DNA from 3 places in the Rossellomorea sp. QJM3NY_18 genome. Region 1 is predicted to be linked to each of the others. Evidence: a T-box and tRNA genes for the amino acid it is inferred to sense, from the RefSeq annotation. Region 1 holds a T-box; the other regions hold tRNA genes.
The links. A T-box is a leader RNA that pairs with one kind of tRNA and senses whether it is charged. The one in region 1 lies ahead of thrS (threonine--tRNA ligase), so its partner is inferred to be a tRNA-Thr.
Positions count from the first base shown of each region.

Region 2: it has a tRNA-Thr gene. The T-box ahead of thrS (threonine--tRNA ligase) is inferred to sense a tRNA for this amino acid. The anticodon was not compared.
Region 3: it has a tRNA-Thr gene. The T-box ahead of thrS (threonine--tRNA ligase) is inferred to sense a tRNA for this amino acid. The anticodon was not compared.

Region 1 is NZ_CM149659.1:2,027,528-2,031,845, forward strand. Features, by position in the region: gene AC0VXY_RS10280 (YitT family protein) at 1-6, shown strand, start outside; gene AC0VXY_RS10285 (undecaprenyl-diphosphate phosphatase) at 299-1,120, shown strand; T-box leader at 1,448-1,672, shown strand; gene thrS (threonine--tRNA ligase) at 1,724-2,926, shown strand; gene pyrH (UMP kinase) at 3,158-3,889, shown strand; gene AC0VXY_RS10300 (GNAT family N-acetyltransferase) at 4,002-4,318, shown strand, end outside.
Region 2 is NZ_CM149659.1:3,926,237-3,930,554, reverse strand. Features, by position in the region: gene AC0VXY_RS20320 (class I SAM-dependent methyltransferase) at 1-2,009, shown strand, start outside; tRNA gene AC0VXY_RS20315 (tRNA-Glu) at 2,427-2,501, shown strand; tRNA gene AC0VXY_RS20310 (tRNA-Val) at 2,536-2,611, shown strand; tRNA gene AC0VXY_RS20305 (tRNA-Thr) at 2,728-2,803, shown strand; tRNA gene AC0VXY_RS20300 (tRNA-Lys) at 2,815-2,890, shown strand; tRNA gene AC0VXY_RS20295 (tRNA-Leu) at 2,956-3,040, shown strand; tRNA gene AC0VXY_RS20290 (tRNA-Gly) at 3,049-3,123, shown strand; tRNA gene AC0VXY_RS20285 (tRNA-Leu) at 3,129-3,217, shown strand; tRNA gene AC0VXY_RS20280 (tRNA-Arg) at 3,311-3,387, shown strand; tRNA gene AC0VXY_RS20275 (tRNA-Pro) at 3,393-3,469, shown strand; tRNA gene AC0VXY_RS20270 (tRNA-Ala) at 3,477-3,552, shown strand; tRNA gene AC0VXY_RS20265 (tRNA-Met) at 3,618-3,691, shown strand; tRNA gene AC0VXY_RS20260 (tRNA-Ile) at 3,721-3,794, shown strand; tRNA gene AC0VXY_RS20255 (tRNA-Ser) at 3,801-3,893, shown strand; tRNA gene AC0VXY_RS20250 (tRNA-Met) at 4,063-4,136, shown strand; tRNA gene AC0VXY_RS20245 (tRNA-Asp) at 4,215-4,291, shown strand.
Region 3 is NZ_CM149659.1:1,245,591-1,249,908, forward strand. Features, by position in the region: rRNA gene AC0VXY_RS06415 (23S ribosomal RNA) at 1-111, shown strand, start outside; rRNA gene rrf (5S ribosomal RNA) at 410-526, shown strand; tRNA gene AC0VXY_RS06425 (tRNA-Asn) at 534-608, shown strand; tRNA gene AC0VXY_RS06430 (tRNA-Ser) at 615-706, shown strand; tRNA gene AC0VXY_RS06435 (tRNA-Glu) at 722-796, shown strand; tRNA gene AC0VXY_RS06440 (tRNA-Val) at 835-910, shown strand; tRNA gene AC0VXY_RS06445 (tRNA-Met) at 986-1,059, shown strand; tRNA gene AC0VXY_RS06450 (tRNA-Asp) at 1,070-1,146, shown strand; tRNA gene AC0VXY_RS06455 (tRNA-Phe) at 1,306-1,381, shown strand; tRNA gene AC0VXY_RS06460 (tRNA-Thr) at 1,396-1,471, shown strand; tRNA gene AC0VXY_RS06465 (tRNA-Tyr) at 1,485-1,568, shown strand; tRNA gene AC0VXY_RS06470 (tRNA-Trp) at 1,577-1,650, shown strand; tRNA gene AC0VXY_RS06475 (tRNA-His) at 1,662-1,737, shown strand; tRNA gene AC0VXY_RS06480 (tRNA-Gln) at 1,777-1,848, shown strand; tRNA gene AC0VXY_RS06485 (tRNA-Gly) at 1,853-1,927, shown strand; tRNA gene AC0VXY_RS06490 (tRNA-Cys) at 1,935-2,008, shown strand; tRNA gene AC0VXY_RS06495 (tRNA-Leu) at 2,017-2,100, shown strand; tRNA gene AC0VXY_RS06500 (tRNA-Gly) at 2,105-2,178, shown strand; gene AC0VXY_RS06505 (carbohydrate ABC transporter permease) at 2,655-3,551, shown strand; gene AC0VXY_RS06510 (carbohydrate ABC transporter permease) at 3,551-4,318, shown strand, end outside.

The DNA.
Region 1 (4,318 bases):
CATTGAGCCCAACGATATAAATACTACATTTTAATGCGCAGAATCGGCATAACTCCCGGTTTTGTTTTTTTTATGTGTGAAGTCCCACCAAGCAGAATGTGTCCCAACACTTAATAGGCTTTCTGTATTTGGTTATGAACATATACTTATTGTCGTCCGCATGTACTTGTAGTACTATTATCTAGATTGAGATGAAGAAAGGACTCGTTTTTTCTTTAGATACCGAACATTCAAAGAGGAACATCCGTTTAACGAGTCAGCACAAAAATTATCATCTTCAATAGAGGAGAACATAACCATGGAATTCGTAATACTGATTAAAGCATTTATTCTCGGTATGGTAGAAGGCTTGACGGAGTTTGCTCCAGTATCCTCTACCGGCCATATGATCGTGGTGGACGATCTATGGATCAAATCGAAAGAAGTGTTGGGGAAGTATCCTGCCAATACGTTTAAAGTAGTCATTCAACTTGGATCCATTCTTGCGGTAGTCATAGTGTTCCGGGACAGATTCAAGGATTTATTAGGAATGAATTCCCGTAAAGAAGAAAGATCATCAACATTAAAACTATCACATATATTGGTTGGGTTGCTTCCGGCCGTAATCCTTGGGTTACTATTCGAAGACTATATCGATGAACATCTCTTTTCACTAAATACGGTCCTTGCAGGGTTAGCCATAGGTGCGTTCCTTATGATTGCTGCCGATGTGTTCCGGCCAAAGATACAGGCGGTGGAAACTGTTGATGGGATCACCCACAAGAAAGCGTTGATGATTGGTCTGATACAATGTCTATCATTATGGCCGGGGTTCTCAAGGTCTGGTTCTACCATATCAGGTGGCGTATTACTTGGCTTAAGCTACCGTGCTGCGTCTGATTTCACCTTTATTATGGCTGTACCGATCATGCTGGGTGCAAGCGCACTGTCCCTGATGAAAAACTGGATGTATTTTAATGCTGAGTTCATGCCTTTTTTACTTGTTGGATTCATCAGCGCATTCCTGTTTGCTTATTTATCGATCCGCTTTTTCTTAAAAGTGATCAATAAAGTCAAGTTAATCCCATTTGCTATTTACCGCCTTATTCTGGTGGGCATTATTTTACTTATTTTTGTATAATATACACTTGACAGGTAGAAAATACTCCCATATAATTTCAATAACACTTTTTCAGAATGAGAATATACTATATGAAAGCAAAGAAGAGGACATGATTCATTCACTATTTTCTTGATCAGAGAACAGGGTCACCGGCTGAGAGCCCTCGAAGAGAATTGAATGTCTTACCACCTCGGAGCTATTATGGAGAAGGTCAGTATCCATAATCGGGAAAACCGTTATCTTACTTAAGCGAAGCGTTTTATTGTACACTTCGAAATTAGGGTGGAACCACGACCGCACTCGTCCCTTGGTTAGGGATGAGTGCGGTTTTTTATTTTAAATAAGTTGTGCGCTATGAAGAGGACACGGATCATTTCCACTTTCTTACCAGAGAACAGGGTCATCAGGCTGCAAGCCCTGAAGAAAGAGAAATGATTTACCACCTTGGAGCTATTGTGGGGAAATGACAGTATCCACAATCGGGAAAACCGTTATCTTACTTGAGCGAGGGACCAGTGAATTTTTGTCCTTCGGAATTAGGGTGGTACCACGACCGCATTCGTCCCTTGGTTAGGGATGGGTGCGGTTTTTTATATACCAAATTTTTAAGGAGGAAAAGACATGTCTATTCAATCAGAGGTTGAAAAAAGAAATCACAGGAAATTGGGTCAAGAGCTGGAATTGTTTATCTCCATGGAAGATGCACCAGGGATGCCGTTTTTTTTACCCAAGGGGATGCTCTTGCGGAATGAGCTGGAGGAATTTTGGAAAAAAGAGCACCTGAAGGCAGGCTATCAGGAAATCAGGACACCAATCATGATGAAACAGGAATTATGGGAGAAGTCAGGTCACTGGGATCATTATCATGAAAACATGTATTTCTCAGAGGTGGACGATCAGAAATATGCTATTAAGCCGATGAGCTGTCCTGGAGCTGTCCTGATTTATAAAAGTAAACGGAGAAGCTACCGGGAATTACCTATCCGATATGGGGAGCTTGGATTGGTCCATCGTCATGAGCTTTCAGGATCGTTAAGCGGATTATTGAGAGTCCGTTCATTCACTCAAGATGATGCACATCTATTCGTAAGGGAAGATCAGATTCGTGCAGAGCTCCATAAAGTTCTCGATCTCATTGATCGTTTCTATGGGAAATTCGGTTTCGAATACAAAGTGGAGCTTTCAACTCGCCCGGAAGATTATATGGGATCTGTTGACCTATGGAATCAAGCGGAAGGGGATCTTGAACGTGTATTAGAGGACAGGGGGGTCGATTATCATATCAATCATGGAGATGGAGCATTCTACGGACCGAAAATCGACTTTCACATTCTGGATTGTCTGGGTAGAAGCTGGCAGTGTGGAACGGTTCAACTTGATTTTCAAATGCCTGAAAAATTCCAGTGTCAATACTTTGGTGAGGATAACCGGGTAGAGAGACCGATCATGATCCATCGAGCCATTTACGGGTCGATCGAACGGTTCATGGCCATTATCATTGAACATTTCGGAGGAGATTTCCCCCTTTGGTTAGCTCCCCATCAAGTGAAAATCCTTCCTATTTCTGAAGCTCATATCCCTTATGCCCAAGAAGTAAAGTCCCACCTGGAAAGAGAAGGATTCAGGGTGGAACTGGACGATCGAGTTCAGAAAACGGGGTTGAAGATCAGGGATGCCGAGATACAAAAAGTTCCTTATATGATGGTCGTAGGCGATAAAGAAATCCAGCAACAATCGGTGTCACTCAGAAAAAGGAAGGAGGGTAACGTGGGAGTACTTCAAGTGAGTGAGGTTATTCAAAAATTGAAAGAGGAGATGCGGTAACCATATGGATTCCTTTTGGTTGCTGGGGGATGGTGGAAAAATATTCAATATTCACTTGACTATTTCCTGTTTTTTTTATAAACTAACAGAAGGAAAATTCTGAATATACTGAAGGGGGAGAAGAAATGGGCACATTTAATCTGGAATATCGCTTTATTTCTTCTTTCCTATACAAGAGCTAAAAAGTATGCACTTACTTTTTGGCTTTTTTCATGTCATGGAGGAATCAATTTGGGATATAAAAGAGTATTAATAAAATTAAGTGGTGGAGCTTTGGCAGATAACGAAGGCAATAATTTTGGAACAGCAGAGCTTGAGCATATTGCGAGCGAAATCTTATCCATTGTAGAAATGGGTATCGAAGTCTCAATAGTAGTGGGGGGAGGGAATATCTTTCGGGGGAGTTTAGCAGATATCTGGGGAATTGAAAGGGTGGAAGCCGATAGTATCGGAACGCTTGGAACGATCATCAACAGCTTGATGCTGAGAGGTGTATTAAAAAGTAAAACGGACAAAGAAGTAAGGGTTATGACGTCAATCCCTGTCTCGACAGTTGCTGAACCTTATATCCGCCTCCGGGCAGTCCATCATCTGGACAAAGGGTATATTGTCATTTTCGGAGGGGGCAATGGGCAGCCTTTCGTCACGACAGACTATCCCAGTGTCCAACGTGCGATTGAAACAAACAGTGATGCTATCCTTGTAGCAAAACAAGGAGTCAACGGTGTATTCACTTCTGATCCCAAACGAGATAAAAAGGCGAAGATGTATCAGAATTTAAACTATGATGATGTGGTTTTAAACAATATCAAAGTCATGGATCAGTCAGCGCTCCTACTAGCTCGTGATTATAAACTACCTGTTCATATCTTTAACTTTAATCAGGAGGGAATCATGAAAAAAATTTGCTCTGGACAGAAACAGGGAACGTTGATTAATCAAGAAGAGACAAAATTTCTATAAGAAGGTGGGCTTCAAAGCCAATGGAACATTCACCCTACAAACAAATGGCAGCAGCGATGAATTTTTGAAAATGAAATATGACATTCATAACAGAAAGTAAGGAGGGGAAACGGTGAACGTCAGGATCCTGAACCGATTTGAACCGGATAGGCTGAATGAAATGAAAGATGTATACCGTTCAGTAGGGTGGCTTAAGCATACAAATGAGGTGATATCCAAAATATTTCTCAGAAGTGATATCGTTTCTTTGGCAGTTTTAGAAGGTCGTATTGTCGGAGTGGGTAGAGCCCTGACGGATGGTGTCTTCAATGCGACGATCTATGATGTGGTCGTTCATCGTAGTTATCAACGCAAGGGGATTGCAACTCTTATAATGAAGGATTTATTGGAGCAATTGGCGGATGTATCTTGTGTCATATTGATCTCCAC
Region 2 (4,318 bases), 1.9 Mb from region 1:
GGGAACATACGTGGCTCAAATACCTTTCTCTTACGAAAGAGAAGAATGTGAACCTTGAACAAGTCGAATCGCTTGAACAGATGGCACAAAATCCGGTCCTGGAATACGTAGAGAGAACACTCCAAGTACTGGACGGGTTGGGTCTGCCCCAAGAAGAGAAAGGGTTAGTGGAAGAAGTCCTCATGTGGAGCGAAACGGCTAAGTGCGGCCTACCCCACCAACGGAGAGAGTGGCTTGATCATGGCTTTCACCTCGCCATTCATAATATCGGGTCGGCCCAAATTTATGCCTCGGAAATGGAAAAACTACCTGAATCAAAACGTAATCGTGAGCGGGAGGAGCTGCTATACGTGCTGATCCTGACACACGGTCTCGCCGGTCAATACATACGGGGTGAAGTCAGGTACTCATCCATGAAGCCTCTGCTAAAAGTAGCCACACCAGAAATGTTTCACCTTCTGTATACACTGAATCAATGTATTGTAGCGGGAGTATCCCCTGAGATCTGGAGTTCGGTTCAAAAGGAAATGGAAGAAGTGAACCGCTGGATTTGTGACGGGGAAATGTCCAAAGAGCAAACCTTTCAAGAAAGACTTCGAAGGCTGCGGAATCTTGCTTCTTTGCGCGGGGAAAACTTGGACGCTGTATACGATGAATGGCTGAGTTCCAATCCCGATGCAGAAAAGCTACTGGTACGTTTTTTTAAGAAAACGGATATGTGGTATGTAGAAGCGTCCCTTACGGATTTTACATTTGAAGAATTTATCAAGATCTTTCTGCTCATTGAAAGACAGACACGGGAGGGTGCCTTGGAACAGCTTTCCTTTGAGCCCATGATGAAGGAACTGTATTACGACTATAAAGGCCGAAAGACCGTCAATGTCTATAAAAAAAGAATCATAGAATCATATCTTGACGAGTGCACAATTGAAGAAATCGTCCATGGGAAACATCCAGCAAATGAGCATGTGCAGTTGAGGGCAGTGCCCTTTCATGAACAGGAAGAAATGGCGAGTGTCGGGTTTTCTTTTTCACGGGCAGGGGAGAAGCTGATTGAATTCTGCCAGGAAGCTGAAAAATCACCTCTTTATGATCGGGCCATCGTCCTGTTATATGACCTGTTCAACTTCAGGAAGGATGCTTACGACAGGCTGAACAATGAACAAACCTACCTAAGTGATATGAACAGCTCGCAGGACTTCAAGAAAAAGATTTCAGATTACGCTGTAGGAAAGACAATGGTTGATATCGGTCCGGGGGGTGGGGTCATGCTGGACCTGTTGACCCGTCACCACCCCGGGGCCACCGTCATCGGAATTGACATTGCCGTCAATGTGGTGGAGGAACTGAAACGGAAGAAGCAAAGGGAAAGTGCCCCTTGGGAAGTCATGCAGGGGGATGCCCTAAAGCTTGAAAACTACATCGGGGAGGCAGGGGCCGACACGATCGTATTCTCGTCGATCCTCCATGAGATGTTCTCCTACATCCCGTACGAAGGTGAAAAGTTCAATCATGGGGTCATTGCCCAAACCTTAAAGAGTTCCCTTAAAGCTCTCAGGCCAAAAGGAAGGATCATCATCCGGGACGGCATCATGACAGAGCCAGTGGAAGAGAAACGGATCATTCGCTTTAAAGACGCACACGGCCTTTCCTTCTTCAAGAGGTACGTTGGGGACTTCAAGGGGAGGTCGATCACTTATCGTTCAGCGGGAGACAATGCTGTCCTTCTCAATGTAAACGATGCGATGGAATTTCTCTATACGTATACGTGGGGAGAAGAAGCTTACCCCCATGAAGTACAGGAACAATTCGGATATTTCACCCCATCTGCCTTTCGGGAATTTATCCAGGCGACGCTCGGAGGTCAGGTTGAAATTATGGTATTTGAACATTACCTGCAAGAAGGATACGAAGAACATTTAGCCCATAAAATCGAGCTTACCGATGAAACAGGAAAGCCGGCGCGCCTTCCGGATAGTACGTGTTTTATAGTGATTGAGAAGAAATAACACTATGCTAACAGATCTCACTCTGGGTGATAAAGGGTGAGATCTGTTTATCGATTCAGTATTATAAAAATTTATTAAACAAACGTTTGATTAATGGGTAAATCCCTTATAAGACAAGATGGAAACCGACTAAACAAACGATTGTTTAAAATAATGCAAGCTATCTCTTCTAGGAAAGTATAAAACATTGCAGATCTACTCCTGCACATTTAACATTAGAATCAGAAAAAATTAATGAAGGTTAAAAATATCTATTGATATACTCTTTGAAGATATGGTATATTCTTTTTCGGCATACAAAATGCTATAATTAGTAGATCCGAAAAGGTGTTCTTTAACTGTTAATTAGAAGTTGACTTCTGCGAAATTAATTGATATAGTAATACATGTCCTTGAACGGGATTTTTTCAAAATATCGGCCCATTGGTCAAGCGGTTAAGACACCGCCCTTTCACGGCGGTAACACGGGTTCGAATCCCGTATGGGTCACCAATTTTTTAACAAACAAATAATAGCTCATTAATATGGAGGATTAGCTCAGCTGGGAGAGCATCTGCCTTACAAGCAGAGGGTCGGCGGTTCGATCCCGTCATCCTCCACCAAGTTTTTTACGAAAGTAAAATAAACTTCATTAAATTTTGCGCCAGCAAAATATCTTTTCTTGAACTGCTTCGAGGAATTACTTTCGTTAAGCGGAATTTAATAGACGATTATACACGCCGGTGTAGCTCAACTGGTAGAGCAACTGACTTGTAATCAGTAGGTTGGGGGTTCAAGTCCTCTTGCCGGCACCATTTGGTTTTATGAGCCATTAGCTCAGTTGGTAGAGCATCTGACTTTTAATCAGAGGGTCGAAGGTTCGAATCCTTCATGGCTCACCAAAGATTTTTGCCTCGGCAAAATATCTTACCATTGTTTTTCTTCGATGTGAAAAACAAAGATTCATGCGGGTGTGGCGGAATTGGCAGACGCACCAGACTTAGGATCTGGCGCCGCAAGGCGTGGGGGTTCAAGTCCCTTCACCCGCACCATTTTTGTTGCGGAAGTAGTTCAGTGGTAGAACACCACCTTGCCAAGGTGGGGGTCGCGGGTTCGAATCCCGTCTTCCGCTCCAAACTAGCCGGGGTGGCGGAACTGGCAGACGCACAGGACTTAAAATCCTGCGGTAGGTGACTACCGTACCGGTTCGATTCCGGTCCTCGGCACCAAAGTTTTTTGCGAAAGCAAAATAACTATCATTAATTTGCACCAGCAAAATATCTATCCTTACGTTACTTATTGAAAAAACTATATTTCATTCTGCGCCCGTAGCTCAATTGGATAGAGCGTTTGACTACGGATCAAAAGGTTAGGGGTTCGACTCCTCTCGGGCGCGCCAAATATCGGGAAGTAGCTCAGCTTGGTAGAGCACTTGGTTTGGGACCAAGGGGTCGCAGGTTCGAATCCTGTCTTCCCGACCACTTCTTTGGGGCCTTAGCTCAGCTGGGAGAGCGCCTGCTTTGCACGCAGGAGGTCAGCGGTTCGATCCCGCTAGGCTCCACCAAGTTTATTTCACGGCAGTGAAACGAACTTTAATGTTTTTTAAAAAGGGAAACATATTATATTCGTGGCGGTGTAGCTCAGCTGGCTAGAGCGTACGGTTCATACCCGTGAGGTCGGGGGTTCGATCCCCTCCGCCGCTATTACTTAATACATAACGTACGATTTATAAGGACCCTTAGCTCAGTTGGTTAGAGCAGACGGCTCATAACCGTCCGGTCGTAGGTTCGAGTCCTACAGGGTCCATTATACGGAGGAATACCCAAGTCCGGCTGAAGGGATCGGTCTTGAAAACCGACAGGGGTGTAACAGCCCGCGGGGGTTCGAATCCCCCTTCCTCCTCCATTTTCTCTTTGAAAAATATTATCGTCGCGGGGTGGAGCACGACCGAATAATCTTCGGAGCGTTCACATCAGCGCACCGACTGAGCTGCAGCTTGAATGAGCTTACTGAAGTCGGGGTGGATCTGCGTGATGCATAATGGGATAGTGGAAACTTAATGATATTTTATCGTCGCGGGGTGGAGCAGTTCGGTAGCTCGTCGGGCTCATAACCCGAAGGTCGCAGGTTCAAATCCTGTCCCCGCAATACCATTTTTGACTAAAGATAGGATGTTCTTTGATGAGTCACGCATGGATAGTTATTTTCACTATCGTGAAAAACTTTGGTCCGGTAGTTCAGTTGGTTAGAATGCCTGCCTGTCACGCAGGAGGTCGCGGGTTCGAGTCCCGTCCGGACCGCCATTTATCTTTTAATTGTCATTTGAAAAT
Region 3 (4,318 bases), 780 kb from region 1:
CATCACGTAAGTGAGTAAGATCCCTAGAAGATGACTAGGTAGATAGGTCAGAGATGGAAGCATGGCGACATGTGGAGTTGACTGATACTAATCGATCGAGGACTTAACCAAACTATAAAGCGGAGGCGGCTTGAACAGAGACGACAAGCATTTCTGGGCAATCAGAAGAGGGTGTTTTTTACCCTCAGCTGATTGAACTGAAATGACCTCGAGTCTCTAGCCGCCGGAGCTGGAATGTTATCTATTGCAATAGTAGATACAACAATGGGTCGATATTCGGCTTTCTTGACATCAATTCTTTATCTAGTTTTGAAGGAATAAAATTTATATGAAAATATAAAAAAATCCTTGAAAAAAATTATCAACACGATATAATAGTACTTGTCCTTAAAAAAGGGACAATACATAGTCTGGTGACTATGGCGAAGAGGTCACACCCGTTCCCATGCCGAACACGGAAGTTAAGCTCTTCAGCGCCGATGGTAGTTGGGGGATCTCCCCCTGTGAGAGTAGGACGTCGCCAGGCATATCGTTCCGCAGTAGCTCAGTGGTAGAGCTATCGGCTGTTAACCGATCGGTCGCAAGTTCGAATCTTGCCTGCGGAGCCAATATATGGAGAGCTGTCCGAGTGGCCGAAGGAGCACGATTGGAAATCGTGTAGACGGTTAACGCTGTCTCAAGGGTTCAAATCCCTTGCTCTCCGCCATTTTGTTTTCAGTAAGGCCCATTGGTCAAGCGGTTAAGACACCGCCCTTTCACGGCGGTAACACGGGTTCGAATCCCGTATGGGTCACCAATTTTTTTGCGGAAGCAAAAGAACTTACCATGTAATATGGAGGATTAGCTCAGCTGGGAGAGCATCTGCCTTACAAGCAGAGGGTCGGCGGTTCGATCCCGTCATCCTCCACCATGATTTCTTACGAAGCGTAAGCAGAGTAAAATAATCTTCCTTAATTAGTATTTGTAACTTACCATTTCTTATCGTCGCGGGGTGGAGCAGTTCGGTAGCTCGTCGGGCTCATAACCCGAAGGTCACAGGTTCAAATCCTGTCCCCGCAATACCATTTTTGGTCCGGTAGTTCAGTTGGTTAGAATGCCTGCCTGTCACGCAGGAGGTCGCGGGTTCGAGTCCCGTCCGGACCGCCATTTTTATATTAGATAGTCATGAAATGGAAAAGGGTTTCGATAAGCGAGAAGGTCGAGGAAGCGATCGAAGGAACACCGGAGCGTATTTTACATACGTGAGGATGTGACTGAGTGAGCTGACGAAGAGATTCGAAGCTTAGCGGAAGCCGAAAACTATATGGCTCAGTAGCTCAGTTGGTAGAGCAATGGACTGAAAATCCATGTGTCGGCGGTTCGATTCCGTCCTGAGCCACCATTTATTTACTTGATGCCGGTGTAGCTCAACTGGTAGAGCAACTGACTTGTAATCAGTAGGTTGGGGGTTCAAGTCCTCTTGCCGGCACCATTGTTTTATAGCTGGAGGGGTAGCGAAGTGGCTAAACGCGGCGGACTGTAAATCCGCTCCTTCGGGTTCGGCAGTTCGAATCTGCCCCCCTCCACCATTTATTCTAGGGGTATAGTTTAAAGGTAGAACGAAGGTCTCCAAAACCTTTGGTGTGGGTTCGATTCCTACTACCCCTGCCAATTATTTCATGGCGATTGTGGCGAAGTGGTTAACGCACCTGATTGTGGTTCAGGCATTCGTGGGTTCGATTCCCATCAGTCGCCCCATAAAAGTCACATTTTTATTTCCGTGACATATACTATCAGTGGGCTATAGCCAAGCGGTAAGGCATCGCACTTTGACTGCGACATGCGTTGGTTCGAATCCAGCTAGCCCAGTAGTGCGGAAGTAGTTCAGTGGTAGAACACCACCTTGCCAAGGTGGGGGTCGCGGGTTCGAATCCCGTCTTCCGCTCCAATATTAAGGCGGCATAGCCAAGTGGTAAGGCATGGGTCTGCAAAACCCTGATCACCGGTTCAAATCCGGTTGCCGCCTCCAAATGTAATGCCGGTGTGGCGGAATTGGCAGACGCGCACGACTCAAAATCGTGTTCCTCTGGAGTGCCGGTTCGATCCCGGCCACCGGTACCACATCGCGGGTGTAGTTTAGTGGTAAAACCTCAGCCTTCCAAGCTGATGATGAGGGTTCGATTCCCTTCACCCGCTCCAACTTACATACGACAGGCTTTCTCTTCATGAGGAAGTTTTTTTTAATGTTTAATTATGAAAAAACGTTTAACCAGCATCATTTTTACCGTTATGGACGTTTATCTGATCGACTTCACTATATTTATTCTCGATCAAAGCCAATTTATTTTCAAAACTGGACCACTTATTTTCAATTCCACGATTTTATTTTCAAAAACACCACTTTTATTTTCAATTCCAGCATTTTATTTTCAAAAAGCCGATTCACCGCCCACTCATTCCCCAAACAGAACCACAAAGGAATCCAACCTTTTCATTTACCCACCACCCATCAAAACAAACCCCATCTAGTCAAAATATTGCACCTTCTTCGTCAATTGAGTTCCCCTTTTTGAGAAAGCGCTACCATTATAATATAAGAAAGCGATTACACAGTTAGGGTGGTGATACGGGTGGAACCAAAGATTCAGACTGGACCAGTAAGCCCAGATGTACAAATGAAGGCAGTGACGAAGAAAAGGTTCAAGTATAAGAGCTTGCTGACGTACGCTGCCTTTGTAGGACCGGCACTTTTATTTTTCTTAGTGATTCAGATTCTTCCATTCTTAATGGGGGTGTATTATTCCTTTACCTCATGGAATGGTGTCAGTTCGGTTGTTGAGTGGGTAGGATTTGATAATTATAAGAAGATTTTCACGGATGACAAAACGTTTTTCAATTCTTTCATGTTCACGACGAAGTTTATGTTTGCGGCAGTGATCATCAGTAACTTGATAGGATTCGGATTTGCTCTTTTACTGAATGCGGCGTTGAAGACGCGTAATATCCTGAGGACCGTATTTTTCATTCCGAACGTCATCGGGGGATTGTTACTCGGGTTCATCTGGCAGTTCATCTTTGTGAAAGGATTCGCCTCACTCGGGAATATGACGGATATCGGATTTTTTAAAATGCCATGGCTTGGTGATGAGAAGACGGCTTTCTGGGGTATTGTTATCGTATTTGCATGGCAGATCTCGGGGTATATGATGGTTATTTATGTAGCGGCATTGCAAGGGGTCGACAATTCTCTTCTTGAAGCAGCGAAGATAGATGGTGCATCGAGCTGGACGCTCCTGACGAAGATCATCATTCCATTGATTTTACCGGCATTCACGATTTGTTTCTTCCTGACGATTTCGATGGCCTTTAAAATATTCGATTTAAATATCTCGCTGACAGGCGGTGGGCCGTTCAATTCTACACAATCCGTTGCGATCAATATTTATCAGGAAGCTTTCCAGAATAACCGTTATGGACTTGGAACGGCGAAATCGATTCTGTTCTTTGTGGTAGTGGCTGTGTTTACGACAGTCCAGGTGATGGTGACGAAGAAGAAGGAGGTTGAGGCATAATGGGCAATCGTTATACGAAGAGAACATTTGTATTAGAGATTATCGGGATTGTGATCGGGCTCATTTTCCTTGTCCCTTTTTACTTCGTATTGATCAACTCGGTGAAACCGTTCGCTGCAATTCTGATTGATGCGGCGGCATGGCCGGAAGAATTTGTGTTTTCCAACTATGCAAAAGTGTGGGAAATCATCAATTTCCCCCGGGCTTTCTGGAATTCACTGGTCATCACGGTTTTCAGTAACCTCGGTTTAGTGATCATCAGTTCCATGGCAGCATGGAAGATGGTTCGTACACCTGGGAAGTTCAGTAAAATCCTATTCGTCATCTTTGTATCCGCCATGGTGATCCCGTTCCAGACGGTGATGATCCCTTTGATGAAAGTTGGGGGGACGTTGGGACTGACAAATAGCATTCCTGGTCTCATTATCATGTACTTTGGGTTCGGAGTGCCACTTTCCCTATTCTTATTTCACGGATTTGTGAAAACCGTCCCGATTGAAATCGAGGAATCAGCGATGATAGACGGCTGCAGTCAGTTTGGCGTATTTTGGAGAATCGTCTTCCCATTACTGAAGCCGATTACGGTTACTGTGATCATTTTGAACACATTATGGATCTGGAATGATTACCTGCTTCCACTCCTTGTTTTACAGGATGCGGAACTGCGGACAATCCCACTTGCAGCCAGTTCGTTCTTTGCACAGTATACGAAGCAATGGGATATGGGACTTGCAGCATTGGTGCTTGGAATCACACCGATCATCATC